Regions from separate parts of the Bacillus sp. EA-CB0995 genome, predicted to be linked through region 1. Evidence: riboswitches for the same ligand, from Rfam matches in the RefSeq annotation. Region 1 holds a riboswitch; each other region holds the start of a gene.
What was found. Region 1 has a riboswitch for lysine ahead of ACEWFJ_RS12005 (amino acid permease). Riboswitches for the same ligand answer to the same signal wherever they lie in the genome.

Region 1 (4,268 bases):
GATTGTCATGAAATGAAATCGCTCCTTTTTTCTGTAAATCTGCTCTTCTTTTTTCATCCGATTCACCCCACTCAATAAAAAACGGGAATCTAGGACCGCCATCTTCCTGTTCAATGAATAGCATTTTCCAGCTTAATAAAGTACCATCATCTCTTAAACGGTTTCCCTCCAGCGGACCATTTATATGAAACCCCTTTTCCAACAATTGCTTAGCAAGTTCTTCTATATGTTCTGTACGCAGTGCAACTTGAAGCATCCCTTCCCCCATTTGCAACTTACGAACAGTTTGCTGAATGAGAGGGTTCTCTGCTCTGTTTGCAGCTTCTTTGTTCTGAACTGCTAAAAACTCAATATATGCCAAATCAAAATAACATAAGCTATTATATGTTCCCCAATTCGTATGCTCTCCTCCTTGAACTGTATGAAATCCGAGTATCTTCATTTGTTTTATTGCTTCAGCTGGAGAGCATTGAATTACGTGAACAAGATGATCAAACTGTAACATCTCCTCACCATCCTTACCTTTATCCTTTTTAGTGTATTACTTTTCGTTTATTTCTGGCAATTCAAAATTTTATTTAAAACATAGTTGATTTATATGATTAATATGTATTATAATAAAAAAAATTAGAATATGATAAAGCTGATTGGAAAACCAAAGGCTCTTTTCTCACTAGAGAAAGGAGCCTTTTTATTTTATCCCGCTACTTTTGGGCAGCAAGACCCCACCTTAAGATTCTGAGAAGTCAAAGGAGATAGGTGGGAGATAATTGTCCGTAAGAGCCCGATTGATTCAATTAACCATCAGTCCTTGATGGTAATTTCACTTTATTATAAACGGGGGTATTAAACATGCAAAAGTTAGTTGTCTTTGCTATCATTGGTTTCTTTGCTCAACTCATTGATGGAGCTTTAGGAATGGCTTATGGGGTAACATCTTCTTCATTATTACTCATGTTTGGAATAGCACCAGCTGTTGCTTCAGCATCTGTTCATTTAGCCGAAGTTGTTACAACTGCCGCATCTGGCATTTCACATATCCGCTTTGGAAATGTCGATAAATATACCGTTTCAAGACTGACATTACCAGGTGCCATTGGCGCTTTTGTAGGTGCTTGCTTTTTAAGTAACTTACCAGGAAATTTAATTAAACCATATATTTCAGTATTTTTATTCGTATTAGGTGTATATATCTTATTAAGATTTATTTTACAAAAACAAGTTGTTCAAACAAATAATAAACGCCTGTCTGGTAGGCAGTTAATCCCACTTGGCCTTTTTGCAGGTTTTGTAGATTCAACAGGCGGTGGCGGTTGGGGCCCAATTACTACTCCTGTTTTACTTGCACGCGGTAATGAAGCAAGAAAAGTTGTCGGTTCTGTAGATACGAGTGAATTTCCTGTTTCATTAGCTGCCACACTTGGATTTTTCATTTCTCTTGGCTGGGAACAAGTCAGTTGGTTTTGGGTGTTTGCTCTTATGCTTGGTGGTATCATTGCAGCACCAATTGCTGCGTGGCTAGTACGAATTGTTCCTTCTCATTTACTTGGAGTACTTGTCGGAGGACTTATTATTTTCACCAATATCCGTACGCTATTAACAACTTTTAAAGTAAATCAAAATATAATATTTCTTGCTTACATTGTGACAGGTCTTGTCGTTACAATTGCACTGATTATTACGACTCGTAATCAATCACAACAGACAAACAAAAAAATTGTATATAACAAACAAAAACAAGTTTCCCCATAAAGGGAAGCTTGTTTTCTTTTAGTCTCCTCTTCTACAATATATTTTGTCGAAATTTATTTGTCTCAATTTTCTGTAAATTTTAAAGGATTTTTGAACCATAATGCGAAACTATTGTATAACCTTTTTCATCAAGAGGTTACTTATTACATATTTTTTAGGATCGGGACGAATTTTGAAAGCGCTTTTCTAAAATAGCCGTTCTTTTTTCTCTTTTTTTCTACAAAAAAGTCCTTGCAATATTCTCAGAAACTCATTACAATTGCGATATATTAAAAATCATAGCAATAGAAAAAATCCTCATCAATCCGATGAGGTAGAGGTTGCGGCTTTTATTAGTAATCCGGACGAGACACAGAGAACGTCAATAACTCCGAATGAAAGGAAAAGCTGCCGAAGTTTATACTTCTTCTCTGGAAGTATATGCTGGGGCTGTTTTCGAATAGGAACAGAACTGTCACGTTTACAAAGTTACCGTGTAAACGTGGGGCGCTATCTTAACGGAAGGTATGATGGGGTGGCTATTTTTGAAATGCTCCGCTAAAGTCCTTTGGCGGTTTTTTTAATTCCCCCGCTCCTTCCTATCTTACAAGAAAAGGAGTGTTGAAAATGAACAGCGCAACTACAAAAGTTACCTCTACGTCTACAAATCAATCTGCACAAACAAATAGCGAACTAAAACGCGGATTGAAATCTCGCCATCTTACAATGATTTCACTTGGTGGTACAATTGGAACAGGTTTATTCCTAGCAAGCGGTGGTGTTGTCCACACAGCTGGTCCTGGCGGTGCTCTCGTCGCCTATGCTGCAATTGGTATTATGGTATATTTTTTAATGACAAGTTTAGCAGAATTAGCATCATACATGCCTGTAGCAGGATCATTTAGCACATACGCAACAAGATTTGTCGATCCAGCTCTTGGATTTGCATTAGGTTGGAACTACTGGTATAACTGGGCCATCACGATTGCGGCTGAACTCTCTGCAGTTACATTAATTATGAAGTTTTGGTTTCCAAATACACCTTCCCTTATTTGGAGTGCTATTTGTTTAGCTATTATGTTTCTTTTAAATTATTTATCTGTTAAAGGATTTGGGGAAGCTGAATATTGGTTTGCACTTATAAAAGTTGTAACTGTTATCGCCTTTTTAATTGTCGGTTTTCTTATGATTTTCGGTATTATGGGTGGAGAGCCTGTTGGTTTTAAAAACTTTACAGTTGCAGATGCACCGTTTAACGGCGGCTTCATGGCAATCATCGGTGTATTTATGGCAGCTGGATTCTCATTCCAAGGAACAGAATTATTAGGAGTTGCGGCTGGTGAAACTGAAGACCCACAACGCAATATTCCAAAAGCAATTCGCAGCATCTTTTGGCGAATTCTACTGTTCTATATTTTAGCAATTCTTGTAATTGGTTTACTCATTCCATATACAGACAAAAGCCTTGCAGCAAGTGATGTAACAGTAAGTCCATTTACACTTGTATTCGCTAAAGCAGGTGTTGCCTTTGCGGCATCAGTAATGAACGCAGTTATTTTAACAGCTGTTCTGTCTGCTGGTAACTCTGGTATGTATGCAGCATCACGTATGCTTTGGGATTTAGCAAACCAAGGTAAAGCACCTAAATTTTTAGGAAAACTAAATAATCGTGGTATACCTGTAAATGCATTGATTGCAACATCATTAGTTGGATGTGTTGCTTTCTTAGCTTCTTTTTCGGTGATGGTGTGGTCTATGTATGGCTCTTAAATGCTTCTGGTATGTCAGGCTTCATCGCTTGGATCGGAATTGCAATTAGTCACTACCGTTTCCGCAAGGCATACACTGCACAAGGAAAAGACTTAAATGACTTACCATATAAAGCAAAATGGTTCCCATTCGGTCCAATCTTTGCATTTGTATTATGTTTAATCGTTATTCTTGGTCAAAACTACGGTGCATTTATGGGAAAATCTATTGATTGGAACGGTGTACTCGTTTCATATATTGGTTTACCTCTTTTCTTAATACTTTGGTTAGGTTATAAATTTACAAAGAAAACAAAAGTCATTCCATTAGATAAATGTGAGCTTTAAAAATAACAACCTATCAACGAAAGTTGATAGGTTTTCTTATGTGCCCGAGTAGCCGGTTCATTATATTTTTGCCATAATAGAATAAGAGTTTAAGAAAAGGAAGGGATTACATGAATATTCGTGTTACAAATAAAGCAAAAGAAAAACTGCAACAATTACAAAATGAAGGTAAAACAATTATTAGAGTAAAAGGAACTATAGGCAATACCTGTACTGTCTATGTGAATATCGATTTAATTGTCGATGAATATCATGCAAATGATGTCGTATTTGAAGATGGACAGCTTGTCATTCAAATCGATGACTTTACAAAAGATTATATCGGAAACACAATGACGCTAGATTACAATACAGGCTTTAAAATTACAACACCAAGTGAAACGATTGTTTATGGTTTATCACTGAAAAAATAATATAAAGTGAAACTTCCATCAGTAGGTT
Region 2 (4,268 bases), 1.7 Mb from region 1:
TAGCAGAAGGTGACAAAATCCGCGTTTTTTCAGCTGGACGTGAAATTGACGGTGAAGGTGTTTTCCTTCGCTTCGAAGGCAACTTCCTAGTCTGGGTGGACAACCATGCTAATATAAATGTTACAAGTTTAGATACAATTAGCATTCGTAAAATTTCCTAATTACCTATAAAGAAAATATTCTAAATCCTTTTCACTAAAAGAAGATGAGTCTATGTCAAAAGAGGTTATATAAAACCTTTTTGAATAGGCTCTTTTTTATAATACGTTTTACACTTTTTATATGACTAATGGTTAAATACAAAACATTAACCATAACAAATGGCTCTGTTCAGATTAGCGGACGCATAAGGTATTCGTAAGAATGTTGAATCTATGACACGTGAGAAAATAACAGTATTGAATTTAATGTAAACCTATAAAGGTGAGTAAAAAATAGTTTCTACTCACCTCTATATTTTATAAAAATAGTTGCTAGCACTACATTTCTCTCGCACACACTCTCTATCATTTTCATATATATATATTAACTTCTGATAGAGAGGTGGTGGTCACATGGCAACATTAAACGGCTTAGCAGAAGGCGACAAAATCCGCGTTTTTTCAGCTGGACGTGAAATTGACGGTAAAGGTGTTTTCATTCGCTTCGAAGGCAACTTCGTAGTTTGGGTGGATAACAATGCTAATATAAACGTGACAAGCTTAGATACAATTAACATTCGTAAAGTTTCCTAATTGCTCATAAAGTGTTCTAACTCCTAGGGCAAAAAAGCAAAGTCTATTTCAAAAAGAGTTATTTAAGCCTTTTTTTGAATAGACTCTTTTTTTATAATATTTTTTACACTTTTTATATGACTAATGGTTAGATCATAATCAACGTTTACCCAATATAACCATTCGTTTGTACACTCAATAAAGATCCCCTCTGTACGTGTCTCCCCATCAAATACTTCTATCTTATCTCCTAATGAAAAAAGAGGCGGCAATGCACTCTTTTTTGTTTTTTTACTTAAATTCTTTTGTGTATCATAGAGTAGTCTCATACATTGTTCTAAAGAAGCTGCGAGCTCTTCATTTTGCTTTTTTAACTTCTCTATTGTACCTGGCACTGGCTCCTGGTGCCTATGAATTTCCTTCCCACATATAAAGCAGTTTCTCTTAAACCAGCTCTCCATTCACTATCCCTCTTTATCTCGCTACTTATGGACAGTAAAACTTCCACCAAATTTTTAAGGAAATAAAGCTACCCGTAGTTCAACTAGCCGTCAGTAAGGAACGAAAAAAAACTTACTGATAGCATCTTTGCTTTATACCTCATTTCATATACATATTATATGATGCGAAGCCTTAAGTTGTTTCATAATCTTAAACATACCCTATTCTCACAATAATCTGATTATGTTTATTTGCATTGACGAATAAAAAGCCATTTGTTACCCTTGGTTATGTTAACTTTATACATAAATCCTCATTCGTATCTCGGTGAGGTAGAGGTTGCAATTATTAATAGTATGATTTAGGAGATGTGTGGCATCGCTGATCAAATCGGAAAGGAATAGTTGCCGAAGCAAGAAGCATCCACAGCGCTTTCTTGCTGGGCCTGCATTGAATAAGTGCAGGACTGTCACAGGCTTTTTGCTTGTGGAGAGCTATCGAGAGGTATGTCCGCGGGTTTCTTAATAAGATTGAAAAGCGCGTGAACATATACGCGTTTTTTTGTTTTGTTTGGAACTTCAAACACATACATATCTCCTCGCTTGACTTGGTTATACTAATTTTGGAGGTAGTTTCTATGCAGCAAAAAAAATGGGGCTTTTGGGTACTTACTGCATTTGTAGTTGGGAATATGGTTGGGGCAGGTATTTTTATGATTCCAAGTACATTAGCACAAACGGCCAGCCCTCTTGGTGTTACATTAGCTTGGTTAACAACAGGATTTGGCGTATTAATGCTAGCTCTTGTTTTCGGTAATTTAGCAATTCGTCGTCCTGATTTAACAACAGGTCCGCAAAGTCATGCTTACGCGCTCTTTTCTTCACAAAAAACAAAAAAATGGCGGGTTTTAGCATCGTATGGGGCTACTGGGTTGCAAACTGGGCAAGCAACGTAGCCATCATTACATCATTTGCTGGCTATTTATCACTCTTTTTCCCAATTATGAAAGATACTCACGTATTGTTTTCAGTTGGAACTTTCAACATTGAAGTTGGAAAATTGATTACGTTCTCCATTTGCACCATTTTATTATGGGGTACCCATATGATTTTGGCAAATGGCGTAAATGGTGCCGGTAAATTAAACTTTTTAGCAACAACAGCGAAAGTAACAGGATTCCTTCTCTTCATCATTGTTACATTGTTTGCCTTCGAAGCTTCTAAACTTGGACAATGGTATACGCCAATCGTTGATAAAGAAGGCATTTCACACGGACTGCTATCGCAAATAAACTTAGCAGCCTTAACAACACTTTGGGCCTTCATTGGTGTCGAGTCGGCTGTATTATTATCAAACCGTGCTGTTTCACCAAAAACAGTAAAACGTGCAACTGTTACCGGCTTACTACTAACAGTTGGTATCTATTTAGGAATTACCATCTTAACAATGGGTGTTCTTCATATAGATAAACTACAAGCATCTGAACGACCATTAGCGGATGCATTAACTGCAGTAATGGGTCATAACGGCGGAAAATTAATGGCGCTGCTTGCACTTACTTCTCTATTTGGATCCATTCTTGGTTGGGTTTTATTAAGCTCAGAAGTACCGTATCAAGCAGCAAAAGAAGGATTCTTTCCATCCTTCTTCACAAAAACCAATAAAAAAGGAAGCCCGATTCATTCGCTTCGTTTAACAAATATTATGTCGCAAGTGTTCCTATTCTCAACACTATCCGGGTCAATTGCCCAGGCGTATACATTTGTTATTACCGTTTCAACACTTGCCTATTTAATCCCATATCTCGTTTCTCCAATCTTCCAGCTTAAGCTTGTTATCACAGGTGAAACATACGAAAATCAAAAAGGTTCTCGTATGGTGGATGGAGTCATTGCTGCGATTGCTCTTATTTATGCATTATGGGTTATTAAAACTGGCTCTTCTGATATGAAAACATTCCTGCTCGGCATTGGATTATTTTTAGTTGGATTTGCTTTCTATCCATTAATGAAACGTGACGAGAAAAAAGAAAAACAAAACGAGCAAGTTGCCTAGCTAAAGGTAACTTGCTTTTTTATCTTGTTAACGGGTAGCAAGAGAAACACTACCCTGCTTATAATAAAGTGAAACTTCCATCAGTGGGGGTTCTTCCTCCCCCACTGATGGAAAGCTCTCACCAATCGGGCTTTTACGAGCAGTTATCTCCCACCTATCTTCTTCGCTTTTCTCTGCATCTTGAGGTGGGGATTTTACTGCCCGTTAAAGCGGGATAAAACAAAGGAGTGATCTCAGTGACAATCGAAACACTTTGGAATGACCGTTTTCAGCAACATCTACAAAAAATCACGATGTACTTTGCGCGTATTGCAAGCGGGCTTATCTATAGCTTCCTTCTACTTCTTTGTGTAGGCGGCTATTATTATGCAAAATTTCTTCGTTCATTTCCATCTGAGTCTGTTGCATTAACCATTGTGACGGTTTTACTTACAATTGCACTCACTCGTTCTCCAATTCGTACATTTTTGCAAAAACCAGATATCCTATATCTATTGCCAATAGAAGAAAAACTCGCATATTATTTTAAACGCTCTCTTTTGTACAGTTATATCATTCAGCTCTTTCCATTATTATGCGTAGTACTCATCATTACACCTCTCGCGCAGCAATCGTTACATACAACTCCTGCTTTTTTATGCGGAGCCTTTGTCATTCTTGCCTTTATAAAGTGGTGGAATATGTATTTGCATTGGACATATAGAGGAACCGAATCTATTTCATACTGGTTGCTTATCAGGATATTCTGTAATGCAGCCGTTACATATACAATGTTTCAATTCACTTCCATTATGATTGTAGGAAGTATACTACTTTTCATAACGCTCTTATTTTTATATACGATTAATAAACGAAAACGGCACATTCATTGGGAATATTTAATAGAGCAAGAAGAAAAAATGGATATGCACTTTTATCAGTTTATTCATTTCTTTACAGATGTGCCGCAAATAAAACAGCAAGTAAAACAAAGAAAATGGCTGACTGTTTGGATTGAAAGATTACTGTATCAAAAGCGAGCTCCTTTTTTATATTTGTATAGTTTATCCTTTTTGCGCG
Region 3 (4,268 bases), 840 kb from region 1:
CAAATAATGCTACAATACCCGTATATATGAACCAAATTATCGCAAATAGAAAATGATTTGTTACAAAAGCAAGCATCGCACTTATCGCTGCAATTGGATAAACAAATGCTGCAAGTTTGTAACAGAATAATTCTTCTCCATCTCTTTTTCTCTTATCTACAATAGAAAACGCCATCGGAATAAATAGAAGAATTGACAATAATATAATCGATTCAACAGGATGTAACTTTGGCCGCTCTAATATGAGAAAAATGACATAACAGATGAGACCGATTATTATATTTCGCATATATTTACATCCCTTTCTCTAAACGTCCCCTTATAAGAGAAAAGCGGCCCTAATATCGGATTTTGCACTTGTACATAAATCCGATAACAATCTAATTCATCATCATAACTTTCTATAATCTTTGCCTCTCCATATAAAAACCTTGGCAATGGAATTTTCATTCCACATAAGTAGAACCATTGTTTTTTTGATGAAATATAAATCGCTCCTTTTGCATCAACATGAAACGCAAGCGTCGATACGAGCAAATGTGGTTCACCGAAATAATCGACAATTTCATCTTGTTTATCATTCAAATACATAACAGCATTAAAATAACGCTTTTTTCACCAAATAGAAACATCCGATTCCATCTTACAAATACCTCTCCTCTACTATCTTTCTCTGCAGTATTCTGAATGATAAATGGTACTTCTTCCCCTCTTTCTGAAAAGAACATCCGGAATCTTGCTGCTACTTTTAAAAACATTCTTACAGCAACTGAGCCTTCTGTAATTTCATCCATCCTTCCTTCTCCTACAAAACTATATTTTTCTGTAATTGCATAACGTTTCTGTAATTTTGGATGTAACTGATGATAGGATTCTCCTAATAATGTTTCGTAAATGGAAGACAAACTTTCACCCCTTTCTGCTTCTCTTACAATGTTTTGCTTGCGGTAAGTTATCACTATTTACATAACCGATTATTGAGAATCCAATTAGCATGATGTTTAAAGTAATTGGATTAAAAGGTTGTATAAAACTATCAATATTTGTGAATCCTGCTGCAGCTGTCAATGCCAATAGTATAATAATATGAATGAAAAACAATTTCTTCTTTTGGAAAGGTATCAACCATGCGATTCCAAACACGATTTCCAAAAAGCCAATCATTTTAATAATCCATGCAACATTATCAGTTGCACCAATAAGACTAGAAAGCATTCGTACCTCTTCCGGGTGAGTATATAAAACTTTCGGAATAAAGCCTTGATAAATCCACACAAAAGAAAGTAAAAAGCAAACAAGATAATACGTAACAACTCTTTTTAATAATAAACGTGGATGAAATCCTTTTTCTAACCACAATTTTAAAGCATCAAAACTCCATGCAGTTGCCCAACCTAATAACGGACGAAATATGTATGAATCTATAAGCCTTCCTATATTTCCAAACCTTGTTTCATAATCATACTGCGTTTCAAAGCAAATCTTGTTCCCATTCGGTGTATACTTCCAATAGCCTCTTCCTACCGTAATCAACGAAAGCTTACTGTCTGTCCAAAATTTCAGTGAAGAGATTCGTCCCCCATCTTCTTTTTGTAGTTCTCCTATTGATTCTCCTTCTCCAGCAATTTCAAGTCCAAAACCAATTTTTGTTTTATACAAAAAACGCTGCGGTTCGCCTTCTTTTCTATCTAGATACGATATTTCTGTAAACCGCGCATCCCATTCTGTATGTATCTTTGGATCTTGTGTATATTTCCAAAGTTCATTCATTGTTGTTTCTATTTCAGTTTGCACATAAATAGGTTTTTGTTTCCCCATTCACACCGCTCCATCCATATAATCTATATAAAGAATATTTTTGTAAAATATTGCTATAAATTCTTCTTTTAAACATATTTTATATCATTTTCATTTCACTTTCTAATAGATTTAATTTTCTGAATTATTTTATACCACTTGATTTCTCCCAACATTTTGATTACTATGGAACAAATGTTACCAACAACTTCATACAACCAATCACTCTCGCCGAACGACGTGAGATAGAGGTTGCAACTTTTATGAGTATTCTAAAGGAGACACAGAGATTGTCAGTGAGTTTAGAAGAAAGGAAAAGTTGCCGAAATTTATATGTTTCTCTGAACATGTAAATTGGGGCTGTTTTCGAATAGAAACAGAACTGTCATATATACAGCGGTGTATATATGAAGAGCTATCTACAAAAAAGAGAGATCATGTTTCTTTATGATCGTCTTCTTTTTTGGCGGTTTTTTATTAGCTCCGTTTTCTGTTTCCTTTTTCCTGTAACAGCACCATCCTCACCTATTTGAGATGGTGTTTTTTTATTTGCTTTCGGTAACTTACAGGAATGAAAGGGATCTATATTTCCCATCTTATGTTTAACAACATTCTTCCTAATTTATTAACCAATATTAAATTGAAAGTGGGCTCTCATGATGGAAATTATTGTTCAAAAATTTGGAGGTACATCCGTTGGAAGTATCGAACGTATTCAACATGTTGCGGATTTAGTCATTGAAGAATATGAAAGAGGACATGGAATTGTAGCGGTCGTTTCCGCGATGGGACATAATACAGATGAATTAGTATCTTTAGCTGCTGGCATCACAGATCAGCCTAACAAACGAGAAATGGACATGCTACTTACAACAGGTGAACAAATTTCAATTTCTTTATTAACAATGGCTCTGCAAGCGAAAGGTTATGCTGCAATTTCACTAACAGGCTGGCAAGCAGGTATTACAACCGAATCTGTTCACGGCAGCGCAAGAATTACCGATATTGATACAGAGCGTATTCAATCTCATTTACAAAAAGGAACAATTGTCGTTGTAGCCGGTTTCCAAGGATTAAGCGCAGAACAAGAAATTACGACGCTCGGCCGCGGCGGGTCTGATACAACTGCAGTCGCATTAGCTGCAGCATTAAAAGCAAAAAAATGTGATATTTATACGGATGTAACAGGTGTTTACACAACTGATCCACGAGTTGTAAAAGATGCTTACAAATTAGATGAAATTTCCTATGATGAAATGTTAGAACTCGCCAACCTTGGTGCTGGTGTACTGCATCCAAGAGCAGTAGAATTTGCGAAAAATCATAATGTTATTTTAGAAGTTCGCTCAAGTATGAAACAAGAAAACGGAACAATCGTAAAGGGAGAATGTGACATGGAACAACAATCAATCGTAAAAGGCATTGCATTTGAAGACAATATTACGCGCGTAACGATTAAAGGATTACAACAAGGAAAACTTTCTACAATCTTCTCTACATTAGCGAGTGCTCATATTAATGTAGATATTATTATTCAAAGTATTACAAATGAAGGAACTGTACATTTATCCTTCTCTATTCATTCGAATGACTTAAAAGAAACATTAGCCGTACTAGAAGAAAATCGTGAGGTTATGCACTATGAATCTGTAGAATATGAAAATCATTTGGCGAAAGTATCAATTGTTGGATCAGGTATGGTGTCTAATCCAGGTGTAGCTGCTCAAATGTTCTCAACATTACAAGAAGAAAATATTCATATTAAAATGGTAAGTACATCTGAAATTAAAGTCTCTGTAGTTATTGATCGTCTTAACTTAATAAAAGGTGTGGAAGCACTTCATGAATCGTTTATGGCAAAAATCGAGCCTCTCGTATCAGTAAATTAAATAAAACAAGGGATGGAGAAGTTATCAAGACCTAAATCACAAAACTCCCTAAATAAAGGAGAACACATATTAGTCATGTGTTCTCCTTTTTTCTTTTTCTCAAACTCAAGCCTCCTTTAATGAAGAAAGATTAGATGTATGTGCGGTTTTTAGCTGCATTTGTTGCAATGTTTACTTTATTACTTAAAGAAACGTTTTTTCATTAATTGTGAAGTAATAAAGTGAAACTTCCATCAGTGGAGAGTTTTTTCATCTCCCACTCATGGCTAGTTGAACCAATCGGGCTTTTACGGGCAGTTATCCCCTACCTATCTTCCTCGCTTCTCTCTCAATCTTGAGGTAGGGGTCTTACTGCCCGTTAATGCGGGATAAAAAAGGATCAGCCTTGATTTTTAGATAAGGTAAGAAAGCTTGTATAAGTTAATAGATGGCAATAGGTAAGTTTCCACTAATGGATTGATGCGTAGGTTAACTTTACCCATTGTCATTTATATCTTGATATAAATTATTAGACATCCAGGTTATAGCATAATTGGTATAACCATTACTTAGAAGCCACCCATACCCATTCCTGGGAAACCA

Region 2: linked by a shared signal. The riboswitch ahead of ACEWFJ_RS20345 (amino acid permease) and the one ahead of ACEWFJ_RS12005 (amino acid permease) in region 1 are both predicted to bind lysine.
Region 3: linked by a shared signal. The riboswitch ahead of ACEWFJ_RS16225 (aspartate kinase) and the one ahead of ACEWFJ_RS12005 (amino acid permease) in region 1 are both predicted to bind lysine.

The regions. Positions count from the first base shown of each region.
Region 1 is NZ_CP169269.1:2,304,164-2,308,431, reverse strand. Features, by position in the region: gene ACEWFJ_RS12015 (VOC family protein) at 1-505, opposite strand, end outside; gene ACEWFJ_RS12010 (sulfite exporter TauE/SafE family protein) at 853-1,752, shown strand; lysine riboswitch at 2,059-2,252, shown strand; partial or broken gene ACEWFJ_RS12005 (amino acid permease) at 2,359-3,827, shown strand; gene ACEWFJ_RS12000 (iron-sulfur cluster biosynthesis family protein) at 3,938-4,240, shown strand.
Region 2 is NZ_CP169269.1:3,960,588-3,964,855, forward strand. Features, by position in the region: gene ACEWFJ_RS20330 (hypothetical protein) at 1-161, shown strand, start outside; gene ACEWFJ_RS20335 (hypothetical protein) at 555-734, shown strand; gene ACEWFJ_RS20340 (hypothetical protein) at 797-1,174, opposite strand; lysine riboswitch at 1,480-1,659, shown strand; partial or broken gene ACEWFJ_RS20345 (amino acid permease) at 1,792-3,209, shown strand; gene ACEWFJ_RS20350 (ABC transporter permease) at 3,446-4,268, shown strand, end outside.
Region 3 is NZ_CP169269.1:3,142,688-3,146,955, forward strand. Features, by position in the region: gene ACEWFJ_RS16210 (YndJ family protein) at 1-289, opposite strand, end outside; partial or broken gene ACEWFJ_RS16215 (DUF4166 domain-containing protein) at 277-905, opposite strand; gene ACEWFJ_RS16220 (DoxX-like family protein) at 910-1,818, opposite strand; lysine riboswitch at 2,036-2,223, shown strand; gene ACEWFJ_RS16225 (aspartate kinase) at 2,457-3,686, shown strand; gene ACEWFJ_RS16230 (hypothetical protein) at 4,235-4,268, opposite strand, start outside.